Linked DNA regions of Candidatus Ruthia magnifica str. Cm (Calyptogena magnifica). The protein of the gene in region 2 interacts with the protein of the main gene of each other region in a pairwise test. Links are inferred from orthologs where the notes say so. Each region holds a gene or a part of one and is shown on either strand. Other genes may lie near its edges.

Region 1 (2,992 bases), 320 kb from region 2 along the record:
TAATTTGAGGGCTAATTTGTGAATAATAATGGCTCACTTCACTGCCGATACCAGCGCCAATAGAAATACTGGGCATGAATAAACCACCAGGAATGGTGGAAGCTAGAGAACTTAGCGTTGATAGATATTTCATCATAACAAAGTCAGCACCTAGCTGATGTCCGTCTAACATTAATAACACTTCTTCACGACCAGAGCCAGCAATTTGACCTTTAGAAAGGTAGTTAAATAACGCAATAATTAAACCTAATATTAAGGCAACCATGACAACTTTAGTTTTAGTGTGTGCAATAAATTTCTTAATTAAGTAAAGAGTGGTTTTTGAGAATAAACCACCTAAAATTCCAGAAAATATCGCCAATGGTAGTAATTGCCAAATTAGTGTTAAATCAATAAAATAAGTTGACATATCATTTAAATAGACGTCATTACCACGATATATAACTGCCAATAAGTAAACCAAACCACTAATGATGGCGATTAAAATTAGTGCTTGTTTTTTGAGTCGACGGCCTATCTCTTCAAAACTAAACAAAAAACCCGCAATTGGTGCGTTAAAGGCGACAATAAGCCCAGCACTACCACCAATTGCAATAAGTGAATGGATAAGCAGTTTACGTTTGAATTTAATGAATTGATTAAAGCCAAAAAATATTGAGCCACCAATATGAATACTAGGGCCTTCAATGCCAATAGACGCACCACCAAGCATGCCCATAAAAATAAGCACAATTTTTCCAATTGCCATCCTAAATGATAAGAGTTTTTCACGTATGGATTTGTTGCGAGAATCATTGGCGGCAATTAATTGTGGAATGCCACTACCTTGAATATAGTGACAGAAATACTTAGCAATATAAACAATCAATATAAATACAACAGGAGTAATAACAAAACTTAAATAAGGCTTTGAGGCAATTAAATGCTTGAATGTGTGTTGAGCATAATCACTAGAGGTAAGGAAAAAATCAATAGCAATAACAGTGATAATACTACTTAGTATCAAGGATATATAGATTTTTAATTTATTGGGTAGTTGGTGCGAGAGATATCTTTTCAACTAAACAGTCCAGTTGATAAATAACGATCACCCCGATCGCAAACAATAGTAACAATGGTGGCATTGTTAATTTGTTTGGATAACTCAATGGCTACTGATAAAGCGCCACCAGAGGATACACCAGCAAAAATACCTTCCATTGTTGCTAAGTCCCGTGTGATTTGCTCTGCTAAAATTTGTGAAATATCTATGATAGTATCTACTTTAGATTGATCAAATATTTTTGGTAAGTATGCTTTTGACCAACGGCGAATGCCAGCAATTTGCGCGCCATCTTCAGGCTGTACACCAATAATTTTAATGGCTGGATTTTTTGCCTTTAAACTATCTGATACACCCATAATCGTGCCAGTTGTTCCCATGGCAGCGACAAAATGGGTGATTGACCCTTGTGTATCTTGCCAAATTTCTTCAGCAGTTGTATTGATATGAGCATTTGGATTATCTGGATTAGAAAATTGGTTAAGTTGTTTACCTTTACCCTGTTTTTCCATTTTATCAGCTAAATTTCTAGCGCCCTCCATGCCTTCGTTTTGAGTGACTAAGATAAGTTGAGTGCCATAAGCACTCATGGCATTACGTCTTTCTTTTGAAAGATGATCAGGCATAATTAAAATCATTTTATAACCCTTAATAGCCGCTATCATCGCAAGTGCAATACCAGTATTACCACTAGTAGCTTCAATTAAGGTATCACCAGGAGATATTTCACCCCGATTTTCACTATTTAAAACCATGTTAAGTGCAGCTCTATCTTTAACCGAACCTGCGGGGTTGTTACCTTCTAGTTTGAGTAAGATGGTATTTGATAAGTTAGGGTTGAGTCGCTTAAGTTTGACTAAAGGTGTATTGCCAATAGTCTGCTCAATGGTTAAATAATGCATAATTTTTGGATACTAAAGATGAAAAACTAATAGATTTGTTGCAACTCTTTCTTTGTTCTAAATTTTATCTCAAATTCAATATTATCTTCAGAACTACGACTAGTAACTTTACTAAAGCTGCCTCGTTTATGGAAAACGGTATTAACATAAGTAGCAAGTACATCTTTCAAAAAACTAAATATATTGAATAAAATGGTTTTTCCAAAACCATTAACACCAATAATAACGCAAAAACGAGTAATGTTAGTCATCTCAGCATTTTTTTAATAGTTCTATTTTCATATTTTTACATATTATTTAAAATAGTGTCTTTGACTTCGCTCATTACTAGGTTGATGTTAATTATTTGATTGGTGCAATGTGAAATTGCTATATCAGGGTCTTTTAAGCCATGACCTGTTAAAGTGCATACAATTTTAGAACCATTTTCAATTTTTCCGTTTTTAATGTCACGCATTGCACCTGCTAGTGAGATTGCTGAAGCTGGTTCGCAAAAAATACCTTCTTTTTCAGTGAGTAATTTTTTTGCGTTTAGAATTTCTTCATCGGTTAATGAATCAAACCAGCCGTTTGATTTTTTTTCAACTTTGTGTGCCAAATCCCAACTTTGTGGATGGCCAATACGAATAGCAGTTGCAATGGTTTCTGGGTTGTCTATCATTGCACCTTTAACAAAAGGCGCAGAGCCTGCTGCTTGATAGCCGATCATTTTAGGAATATTGTTTACTTTACCTTCTTTATGATATTCTGTATATCCCATCCAATGTGCTGAAATATTCCCTGCATTGCCCACAGGCAGGCAATGATAATCTGGCGCACAGCCAAACTCTTCTATAATTTCAAAGGCAGCAGTTTTTTGACCCTGTAGGCGAAATGGATTAATTGAATTAACAATTGATACTGGTGTATGTTCAGCCACCTCTTTAACCAAACGCATGCCATCGTCAAAGTTACCTTTAATTTGAATAATAACAGCGTCATGAATCATTGCTTGTGCTAATTTACCTAGTGCAATTTTTCCTTCAGGAATCAACACAAACGCTTTAAT
Region 2 (3,017 bases):
TAACTGATTTAGTTTGTGGATAAACACCAACTGATAATACATGGACAAATCTATTATCTTGATAGTGATTTTTAAACAATTCTTGTACATCGATGTCCTTTGTTAAATCAACATATACACTGGCAAGCATGCCCCGGGTCATGGGTATCAAGTGTGGAGTAAAGATAAAATCCACATCTGTATTTGCAATGTCTGTTAACACTTGTTGTGCTTCAGGCTTGTGACGGTGTTGATTAACATTATAAGGCTTTAAGGATTCGTTTACTTCGCAAAAAAGTGTGGCAATATTAGAATTTCTACCTGCTCCACTAACACCTGACTTACAATCAGCGATAATGCTTTTTGTGTTAATGGAATTTGCCTTAAGCAGGGGTTTAAGTGCTAGTATGATTGCAGTCGGGTAGCAGCCAGGATTAGCAACTAAGGTAGCGTTTTTTATTTGTGAGCTATAAACTTCAGGCAAGCCATAAACGGCATTTTTTAATAAAGCGCTTTGTGTGTGTACTATGCCGTACCATTTGCTCCATGTGGAGCTGTCTTTAATTCGAAAATCAGCGCTTAAGTCAATTATTTTTATGCCCTTGTCTAGAAATTGGCCAACGCTATTCATGGCTACTCCGTGCGGTGTGGCAAAGAAAATGACGTCGCATTCAAATAATGTCTTATCATCTGGTATAATAAAGTCAAGGTCAACATAACCTATTAGGCTGGGAAATTCTTCAATAACGGCTTTGCCAGTATTTACCCTTGAACATAAAGCAATAATTTTTGCATTTGGGTGGTTGTTTAAAAGGCGTATAAGCTCTAATCCTGTGTATCCGGTAGCGCCAACAATGCCTACTTTAATCATACTGGGTCTCCAGTATTTTTTCGAGATAGTGAATATTCATACCACCTTTTTGAAAATTTTTATCATCCATAATTTGTCTTTGTAAGACGATATTGGTTTTAATGCCATCAATCACCATTTCATCAAGTGCATTTTGCATTTTTATAATAGCACCTAGTCGAGTATCAGCAAAAGTAATTAACTTGCCAATCATAGAGTCATAATGGGATGGCACGGTATAACCGTTATATACGTGTGAATCAACACGTACGCCTAAACCACCAGCGATATGATATTGAGTGATTTTCCCTGGTGAGGGCATAAAATTATTATGGTCTTCAGCATTAATACGGCACTCAATCGCATAGCCTTTGATTTTCACATCATCCTGTGTAAATTGGAGTATTTGACCATCGGCAATGAGTATTTGTTCGCGCACAATATCAATGCCAGTAATCATTTCGGTGACAGGGTGTTCAACTTGAATACGAGTGTTCATTTCAATGAAATAAAATTCATCATTTTCAAATAAAAACTCAAACGTACCAGCGCCGCGATAGTTAATGGTTTTGCAAGCATCCGTACAAGCACTGCCGATTTTTTGGCGCAATTCTGATGTGATGCCAGGTGCTGGTGCTTCTTCTACCACTTTTTGATGACGTCTTTGCATTGAACAGTCACGCTCGCCTAAGTGCACAACATTGCCATGTTCGTCAGCTAATATTTGAATCTCAATATGCCTAGGTGTGGTTAAAAATTTCTCCATATACACTTCGCTATTGTTAAAAAAGTTAAGTGCTTCTATTTTGCTTAACTCAATTGAATCAAGTAGGTTGGTTTCTTTTTCAACCACACGCATACCACGACCACCGCCACCGCCAGAGGCTTTTATGATAATTGGAAAGCCAATATTACGAGCAAGTTTGGTATTTTGAGCGGCGTCTTCAGTCAAACCAGCATTTGATCCAGGTACACAAGGCACACCAGATTTTTGCATAGTCTTAATGGCGGCAACTTTGTTGCCCATAACGCGAATATTATCTGCATGAGGGCCGATAAAAATAAAACCACTTTTTTCAACTTGCTGTGCAAAATCTGCACTTTCAGATAAAAAACCATAGCCAGGATGAATGGCATCAGCGTGAGTAATTTCTGCGGCAGCAATCAGTGCGGGGATGTTTAAATAGCTATCTTTTGATTGGTGTGGACCAATACACACAGCCTCGTTAGACAAACGCACGTGTTTAAGGTCTTTGTCCGCTGTTGAATATACAGCAACGGTTTTGATGCCTAGTTCTTTGCAAGCTCTTAAAACTCTAAGCGCAATTTCACCACGGTTAGCAATGAGAACCTTGTGAATTTTGTTCATTGGTGTCATTGAATGACGACTAGTGTTTGGCCAAATTCAACTGCATCACCATCTGTACATAAGATCTCAGTGACTATTCCAGATTGGTCTGTCTCGATTTGGTTCATAATTTTCATGGCTTCAACGATGCAAACCGTATCACCTTGATTGACGTGTTGACCAATTTTAACAAAAGCATCAGAAGTGGACGATGCTGCGCCATAAAAAGTACCAACCATAGACGAAGTGATAGGATGTCCATTTGCTGTTGTTGTACTATCTTTAGATGGTGGTGCTATTGTCACTGGTGTTGCCATTGGTGCATTGCCATAGCGAGAGATACGGACGGATTCTTTACCCTCAACAATTTCAATTTCACTCATGCCAGATTGTTCTAGCAATTCCATTAATTTTTTTACTTTACGAATATCCATTCATGATCCCTTTAATTGTTGAATATGTTGAATTGCAGCTTGTAGTGCAAATTCATAGCCTTGGGCGCCAAAGCCAGAAATGGTACCTTGTGCAATATCTGAAAAATAAGATCGTTTGCGAAAGTCTTCACGTTTGTATACATTAGATAGGTGAACTTCGGTAAACTTAATATTCACAGCGAGCATGGCATCACGCAAAGCGATTGACGTGTGTGTAAAAGCTGCAGGATTGATAATGATATATTGAGCTCCGTTATTAGTGGCGTTGTGAATATGTTCAATCAATCTTGCTTCTGAATTATCTTGATGGTGTTGAAGTGTAAGCCCAGCGTCATTTGTTATTTTTGCAAGATTACTGATAATGTCATCCAGTGTTTGTACACCATAATAATTAGGTTCACGAGTG
Region 3 (2,838 bases), 290 kb from region 2 along the record:
TACATCTCGTAATCATAAACGCTTTGCACAATATTTTCTTCATAATTTTTACATCTTGAGTATGCGTCATTATGAACGCTATAAAAATAAGAATTCTAATAAAATTAATATTCAGTATATTACATAATTTGTAATTTTATTGGCGTTAATGAAAAATACACTAAATATGATAATAAATGCAATTAATAGCAAAAATCTAAAAATTCCTAGTTTGTAAAAGATTGATTATTACATGCCGCTCAGTGTATAAATAAAATAATGAATACAATTTCTTAATAAGTGTATATTTTTAAATATTTTGGACATGCTTAACCACAAAAATCAATAAACCTATATAAACAATGATTTTCCAAACACCAATCTAAAAAGAATATTTAATGAGCATAAAGCTTCATACTCAAATCAATTATTTCACTTTCAAGTGAAATCTCCTATTTATAAAGGATTTAAAATCCTGCTTGTTTGAAAAGTAATGTGACTTTATTTTTTAATACTTAAAACACGTATTTCATTGCCTGGTTTTTCATCTCAGCAATCATCTACAATATCAGTGTTATTTTACCTGATAACTCAGGACCATAAATTTAGGTTACTCCTAGATAGATCGCCATCTTAAACTGCCTGTAGAAACTACCTCATATCGCTTTGAGCTTAATCCTCGCCAAAAAACATAACTGAGTTTTTGTCAAATTGCTTATCAATCTGCGTAAAAGCTGTCATTAGGACTTATTTTTTCTATTCATCTACATTGTTTCTTCTAGGTAAAATGTTGTTAATTCTTATGTAAACTGTTTTCATAATTGTATCTGAAATATGTCAGCAACTTTTTCAAAAAATGACACTCAAAATATGGTGATTGCTCTCAAACTTGCCAGCCAAGGAAAATACGGTGTAAAGTCCAATCCTATGGTCGGTTGTGTGATTGTAAAACATACAAAAATTATTGCCAAAGGCTACCACCAAACCTTTGGTAAAGCGCACGGGGAAATTAACGCCTTACAACAAATTAACCACCAAGCTCAGGGTGCTACATTTTACGTCACCTTAGAACCTTGTTCACATCAAGGAAAAACTCCATCTTGTGCACAAGCCATTATTCACTCAGGCGTTAAAAAAGTTATTATTGCTATGCTTGATCCCAATCCACTGGTCAATGGTAAAGGCGTTGTCATGCTTGAAAATGCAGGTATTGAAGTTAAAATTGGCTTGTTAGAAAATGATGCATTAACTCTTAATCAAGGATTTATCAAATACATGAAAACCAATAAACCTTTTGTGCGTTGCAAAATAGCCATGAGTCTTGATGGCAAAACCTCAATGAGCTCAGGTGAAAGTAAATGGATTACTTCAGAAGTCACAAGATTGGACGTACAAAAACTACGCGCTAACCATCAAGCAATTATGACTGGATCGGGCACAATTATTAATGACAACCCTTTAATGACAGTGCGTCTTGATAATATCAATTTAACGCCACTACGTGTTGTGATTGATAGTAAAAATCAAATAACAAATACCTCCCTTAATATATTTAACGCCGACGCACCAACACTAATCTTAAACCCAACCAACACTAAAACACTTTCCTCTGGAAAACTGGACCTTGGTAATGTTTTAACTCAATTAGGCAATCAAGGCATTAACAATGTCTTACTTGAAGCGGGGCCTAAATTAATCGGTTCTATGATTAAAAGCAACTTAATTGATGAATTTATTATTTATATGGCACCCATATTGATGGGTAGTAATGCCAATTCAATGCTTAATCTAGTTATTAAAAATATGGCTCATAAAATTAAGTTGAATATTGTTGATGTTAGAATGGTGAGTAATGACATAAAAATAACAGCCACTTTAAAATGAACAGCCTAACTAATAAACACATTATCCTTGGTGTTAGTGGCTCTATTTCAGCTTATAAAGCACCTGATATTGTACGCCGATTGCAAGATTTAGGTGCTCAGGTAAAGGTGATTCTTACTAAGGGAGGCGCTAAATTTATAACTGAATTATCCTTACAATCAATCTCAAAAAATAAAGTTCATTATAATTTATGGGATGAAGATGCTAAACTTGGCATGGAACATATTGAACTTGCCAAATGGGTAGATGCTATTTTAATCGCTCCCGCCAGTGCTAATACTATTGCCAATATCGCTCTAGGAAAAGCTAATGACCTATTAAGTAGTGTCATTTTAGTAAGTGATACGCCGCTACTCATTGCACCCGCTATGAATCTAAAAATGTATCAATCTCATGCGCTTCAAGATAACCTGTCAACACTTATTAGTCGTCATATAATCATCATTAAGCCAGAATCTGGCGAACAAGCTTGTGGTGATGTTGGTATAGGCAGACTTGCAGAGCCATTAAGTATTGCCAAACAAACGGCTAGTCAGTTTATTAACACAAAACTCACTGGTAAAAAAGTGTTAATTACTTTAGGTGCTACTATTGAAGCCATTGACCCGGTTAGATTTATTTCTAATCACAGTAGTGGAAAAATGGGCATGGCATTGGTCAATGCTTGTATTGAAATGGGTGCATCAGTGACTTGTATTTATGGCAATATCACCACTATTCTAAATCCAAAATCTAACAATATACCTATTATTAGTGCACAACAGATGCATACTAAAGTTATGGATAACATTACTGGTCAAGATATTTTTATTGCTTGTGCAGCTGTAAGTGATTTTTTTGTTAAAAACGCAAAAAATCAAAAGATCAAAAAAGATGGAAAAAATTTAATACTTGAACTTCTTCCAAACAAAGATATATTAGCAGATGTTTGTAAATTAAAAGAAAAACCTATTTGCATAGGCTTTGCTGCAGAAA

The links. Proteins that work in one complex are often made in the same cells at the same time.
Region 1: the proteins of accC (region 2) and cysM interact in binary tests that used the Escherichia coli proteins (3 or more experiments, as listed by UniProt). The link is inferred for Candidatus Ruthia magnifica str. Cm (Calyptogena magnifica) from one-to-one orthologs.
Region 3: the proteins of accC (region 2) and ribD interact in binary tests that used the Escherichia coli proteins (3 or more experiments, as listed by UniProt). The link is inferred for Candidatus Ruthia magnifica str. Cm (Calyptogena magnifica) from one-to-one orthologs.

The regions. Positions count from the first base shown.
Region 1 is NC_008610.1:816,808-819,799, reverse strand. What follows is about bases 1-2,972. They hold cysM (cysteine synthase CysM), read right to left. Parts: upstream 1,945-2,972; coding sequence 1,057-1,944; downstream 1-1,056. Other genes in these bases: thrC (threonine synthase), read right to left, coding at 2,231-2,972; RMAG_RS03810 (AAA family ATPase), read right to left, coding at 1,971-2,195; RMAG_RS03820 (chloride channel protein), read right to left, coding at 1-1,060. Also shown: more of thrC, read right to left, coding at 2,973-2,992. UniProt on the Escherichia coli protein: Two cysteine synthase enzymes are found. Both catalyze the same reaction. Cysteine synthase B can also use thiosulfate in place of sulfide to give cysteine thiosulfonate as a product.
Region 2 is NC_008610.1:1,140,588-1,143,604, reverse strand. Bases 21-3,017 are described here. They hold accC (acetyl-CoA carboxylase biotin carboxylase subunit), read right to left. Parts: upstream 2,199-3,017; coding sequence 843-2,198; downstream 21-842. Other genes in these bases: aroQ (type II 3-dehydroquinate dehydratase), read right to left, coding at 2,612-3,017; accB (acetyl-CoA carboxylase biotin carboxyl carrier protein), read right to left, coding at 2,204-2,611; argC (N-acetyl-gamma-glutamyl-phosphate reductase), read right to left, coding at 21-850. Also shown: more of argC, read right to left, coding at 1-20. UniProt on the Escherichia coli protein: This protein is a component of the acetyl coenzyme A carboxylase complex; first, biotin carboxylase catalyzes the carboxylation of the carrier protein and then the transcarboxylase transfers the carboxyl group to form malonyl-CoA.
Region 3 is NC_008610.1:849,428-852,265, forward strand. The notes cover bases 21-2,838. They hold ribD (bifunctional diaminohydroxyphosphoribosylaminopyrimidine deaminase/5-amino-6-(5-phosphoribosylamino)uracil reductase RibD), read left to right. Parts: upstream 21-813; coding sequence 814-1,863; downstream 1,864-2,838. Other genes in these bases: coaBC (bifunctional phosphopantothenoylcysteine decarboxylase/phosphopantothenate--cysteine ligase CoaBC), read left to right, coding at 1,860-2,838. UniProt on the Escherichia coli protein: Converts 2,5-diamino-6-(ribosylamino)-4(3h)-pyrimidinone 5'-phosphate into 5-amino-6-(ribosylamino)-2,4(1h,3h)-pyrimidinedione 5'-phosphate.